2 regions of the Ruminococcus sp. AF37-20 genome follow, and region 2 is predicted to be linked to the other one. Evidence: riboswitches for the same ligand, from Rfam matches in the RefSeq annotation. Region 2 holds a riboswitch; the other holds the start of a gene.
What was found. A riboswitch is a leader RNA that binds a small molecule or an ion and turns the genes downstream of it on or off. The one in region 2 is predicted to bind thiamine pyrophosphate.
Positions count from the first base shown of each region.

Region 1: linked by a shared signal. The riboswitch ahead of thiD (bifunctional hydroxymethylpyrimidine kinase/phosphomethylpyrimidine kinase) and the one ahead of DW015_RS04490 (energy-coupled thiamine transporter ThiT) in region 2 are both predicted to bind thiamine pyrophosphate.

Region 1 covers NZ_QTVE01000002.1:128,055-130,508, forward strand. The annotation lists gene thiC (phosphomethylpyrimidine synthase ThiC) at 1-171, opposite strand, end outside; gene thiD (bifunctional hydroxymethylpyrimidine kinase/phosphomethylpyrimidine kinase) at 168-971, opposite strand; TPP riboswitch at 1,032-1,138, opposite strand; gene DW015_RS01775 (C40 family peptidase) at 1,377-2,366, opposite strand.
Region 2 covers NZ_QTVE01000005.1:16,261-18,714, forward strand. The annotation lists gene recQ (DNA helicase RecQ) at 1-1,093, shown strand, start outside; TPP riboswitch at 1,205-1,314, shown strand; gene DW015_RS04490 (energy-coupled thiamine transporter ThiT) at 1,373-1,957, shown strand; gene DW015_RS04495 (bifunctional diguanylate cyclase/phosphodiesterase) at 2,045-2,454, opposite strand, start outside.

The sequences.
Region 1 (2,454 bases), on a different contig from region 2:
CTCGGCAGAGAGAGCAGTATGGTTTACGTTGGCAGGGATAGCAACCTGACCTGCTGCAACAAGAGCCATAAGCTCGTTTACGTCTATATTTTCTTTCTTAGCCACTGTTTCCATTTCAGGGGTAACGATACCCTTTTTAGCGGCTTCCATTTGAGTTTTATAATTTCTCATAGAACAGTTCCTTTCAAATCGTAATAATCATAAAAGTGATTAACGGGGCTATGTCCTTTGCCCACTGTGAATGATTTTTCTATTGCCTCGGTGATATAGTTTTTCGCCTTTGTTACAGCGGAGAGCATATCCATACCGTGGGCAAGGTTTGCAGTTATGGCAGATGACAAAGTACAGCCGGTGCCATGGGTATTAGGCGAATCAACACGCTTGCAGGCAAGCTTATGAACACCCTCTGGGGTACAGAGATAATCCACAGCGTCGCCGGTGAGATGACCGCCTTTGACGAGGACGTTTTTTACGCCCATATCCATTATTATCCTTGCGGCTTTTTCCATATGGTTTTCATTCTTTATCTCCAAGCCTGAGATAGCTTCGGCTTCGGGGATATTCGGTGTAAGGAGCGTAACTATAGGAAAGAGCTTTTCCCTCATGGTGGAAACAGTTCCGCCCTCAGAGAGAGCGTCGCCGCTTGTAGCGACCATGACGGGATCGCAGACGATAATACTTGGTTTATACTCATTAAGCTTATCCGCAACTGCTGAAATAATTTCGGCAGTTGGGAGCATACCGAGTTTTACGGCATCGACGTGGATATCCTCAAACACAGCGTCTATTTGTTTTTGTATCTCCTCAACGGGTACGTTGAAAACAGACAGCACACGGGTAGTATTTTCAGCGACGACAGAGGTAATAACGCTCATGCCGAAAGTTTCATTAGCGCTGAAGGCTTTAAGGTCGGCTTGTACACCTGCGCCACCGGAGCAATCCGAGCCTGCCACTGACAAACATTTTAACATACTTTATTCCTTTCTTATGGAAAAGGGGAAACAAAAAAACCTCCTGACCATGCAGGAGGTAAATTTACACAAATTGCTTCCTACACTGGTCTTGACCAACAGGTTCAAAGGGTCAGGTTTTACCTTCTCAACCCAGCTTTTTTGCTTGGGTCCCCCTGCAAACTTTATTCGATTTTTCGCAGTTTTTCTGCTTTTTTATTATAACACTGGTCAGCGAGATTGTCAAGGAAAAATTGTGCAGATATCGCAAGTATTATCGAGCAAACAAAATCGGGCTGTCGAGGGCGCCAGCCCCTACATTTACATTTGAAAATTTGCCGATACAATGCTATGAAACCAAGCGGGCGACCAAAGGCCGCCCCTACAGTTATTCGACAGTTTGTTATGCCGCAAGATCGCTTTGCTTTACAGTATTCTCCTGATAGTGTTTATTTTACCGCAATACTTGATATTCGCAAGAGGCTGTATTCTGATCCCATAATATGTACTCATGGCATGGACTATTTTTCCGCCGCCTATATACATTGCTACATGGCCATAGTTATTACAGATTATCAGGTCGCCTGCTTCTATATTCTTCAAAGACACTGCTTTTCCCATTTTCGCCTGCGAATATACGCTGTTATACATATTCACACCGGCTTTTCTATAGGCTTGCATAGTCAATCCACAGCAGTCCGTTGCCTTATACTTTGTTCCGCCCCAGACATATCTTCCGCCGTTCATGCTTGCGGCATAATCAACGGCTGTTTTTATTCTTGCTTTTCTCTCAGGTGTACGCTTCACACCTTTTCCTACCTTGACGTACTTACCCTTATGATCGCCTTCATTGATAAGGACATAATTTGCTCCGCCGACATTCTTGCTCTGACCTGCCACACGCTTATTTTTATCGGTAGTGAGAGTACCTGACACAGCCACAGAGGCTTTTGTTTTTGAAGATTTCTTGAACATACCGTTTTTAAAGCTATAAAGCTGAACGTTTTTATCTATATGATAGTATGTTTTTGCTGCTGTCTTTACGTTGAGAATCGACGACTCTGACTTGGCACTGCCATTTACTGCTTTGACAGTGACTTTATATTTTGTGGAAGCTTTAAGATAAAGCTTGCCGTCATCGGTTATATTTATATAGTTATCCTTTTTCAACGCCTGCCATGTATATTTTCTTACATAGCGTCCGTTTACATAGACCTCAAATGTAGTCTTCGATGAAAAGCTTGTGAGATTTTTTACTCCTGCTTCTATTTTGTTTGAATACGCTTGTCTTTTTATCAAAACAGGTTTTGTCATCGAGTCAGCAGCAGAAGCTGTTATAACATTCACATAAGTCTTAGCGGATCCCTGCGGTGCAAATGCCACAAAGCTTATCATTATAACTGATGAAATTATCACTGCTGTTATTTTTCTTATTATGTTGATAACGGATCAGTCCTTTCCAGTTTTTGTATTCATGTACTTATACGATTTCATGTATATTATT
Region 2 (2,454 bases):
CAAGCCTTGTCAGAACTGCTCAGGCTGTTTGGGTGATTTCGGAGAAACAGAAGAAGTTGACGTGTCTGTGGATTGCCAAAAAGTGCTTTCCTGCATTTATAGACTTCACCAGCGAAACCTTTCTTTTGGAGCAGGTGTCATAGCACAGATACTTAAAGGCTCAGACTCCGAAAAGGTAAAGCGTTTTGACCTTTCCACTCTTTCGACATACGGCATAATGAAAGACTCCACGCAGGTCTATATCCGCAGGCTCATAGCTTTTCTTGAAGCTGATGATTACATCACACAGACTTCACACGGGGATTTTTCTGTACTTACCCTTACAAGAAGGTCTGCGGAAATATTAATGGACAAAAAGACTATTACAATACGCCTTCCAAAGAAAAAACCAAAGAGCGAAACGGTCACAAAGATCGGCAGGGACGAAGTTACGACATTTGACAAGGAGCTTTTCGGACGGCTCAGAGCTGTGCGGAGCAAGCTTGCGACACAGGCGAGTCTGCCTGCATATATCATTCTTACAGACGCTTCACTGCGTGATATGTGTATAAAGCTGCCTAAGACGCAGACGGAGCTTTTGAATATCTCAGGGGTGGGCAAGTCAAAGCAGGAACGTTATGGAAGATACTTTGTAGCTGAGATACAGAAATATCTCAAGGAAAATCCGGACGCCGCTTCGGGCTATAAATATATCCCAGAGGGCTATCTGCAAAAGCAGATGGCGGAAGGCGGTCAAAGCACAAAGGAATATATAATCGCCCACGCAGGTGAGCTTTCAGGCAAAGAACAGGATATGACCCTTTCAGAAGTATGCGACAGCATTTTCTATCAGCTCGGCACAGACGGCGATATAAGAAGCATAAAACTTGCCATAAAAGAATGGCTCATAGGTGAAAATTATCTTGCAAAAGACGGTGCAAACGGCAGGGGCTTTCTTGAAACCACAATACTTTCCCCTGAAGCAGGAATAATAGAGCGTGAAAAAATATCACAGCTTGGAAACAGCTACAAGACGATACTTTTTCCAAAGCAGGCGCAGGAATTTATTTTTGAGAACATAGAGGAGATACTCAGCAAAGATGTACAAAACTAATAATAAAATGCGGTTTTGTGACAGATATTTATGTTTCCATACAATTTAGGTGAAAAAAATCTAAAAAGCTATTGAAAACCCACGAAAAAAGCAGTATAATAACAATAGTACATAAAACAACACGGGAGCTGAATGTTTTTCGGCTGAGAAAGAGCAAATTGATGTTCTGACCGCACCTGATATGGGTAATGCCAGCGTAGGAAAATAGTGTGTATATCTATGCGTGTGCCCTTTTATCAGGCATACGCATTTTTTGTACGCAGAAAGGAATGGTATAATATGAAAAATTCAAAAACACTCACATTGGTCGAGGGTGCAGTAATGGTGGCACTGGCAACAGTGCTTAGCTTTATCAGAGTATACAAGCTCCCTTGGGGAGGCTCTATCACACTGCTCTCCATGCTTCCTATAGCCGTTTTCAGCATTAAGCATGGCGTAGCAAAGGGTCTTGGAGCGGCATTTGTGTTCTCTCTCATTCAGTTCATTCAGGGTATCACAGACGGACTTTTCGGCTGGGGACTTTCTCCTATAATGCTCGTTGCCTGCATATTCATTGACTATCTTGCAGCCTACACAGTTCTCGGTGTGGCAGGAATGTTCAGAAAGAAAGGTGCAGTGGGCTGGATAGCAGGAACAATGATAGCAGTTTTCCTGAGATTTGTTTGCCACTTCATCAGCGGCGTTGTTATCTGGAAGTCATTCGGCGCACTGTGGGACGGCTTCTCAACAGACAACAGCGTACTCTACAGCCTGCTTTACAACGGCTCTTATATGCTTCCTGAAATGATATTCACAGCTATCGGTGCGTTTGCACTTTTTGAGATACCTCAGACTAGAAAGATACTTTCCACACAGGATAAATAATCACACATTGCAAAAGGCTGGCGGTCTGTAGCTGCTTTCATTCATGCAGAAAAAAGGACGAACACAAAATGTTCGTCCTTTTATTTATCAGTTATAACCGCAGGCAAGACGTTTCTCAAACTCAGCCGCAGGCAGAGGCTTGTCAAACACAAAGCCCTGAACAGCGTCACAGCCAACTTCTCTGAGATAGTCAAGCTGCTGCTCAGTTTCAACTCCCTCGGCGATAGTTTCCTTACCAAGCTTTTTAACCATTTTTATAATGTAATAGAACATTATAAGATCTTTATCTTTGCCCTCATAATCCTTTTCAAGAGGAATAAAGGACTTGTCGATCTTTATTACCTGCAGATCAACATTCTTTATCATATTGAGCGATGAAAAGCCAGTACCAAAATCGTCCATAGATGTGACGATACCATTAGCTCTCAGACCATTCACGATCTCTGTGATAAGCTCAAAATTCTGATAATCCTCGCTTTCAGTAAGCTCTATTTCTA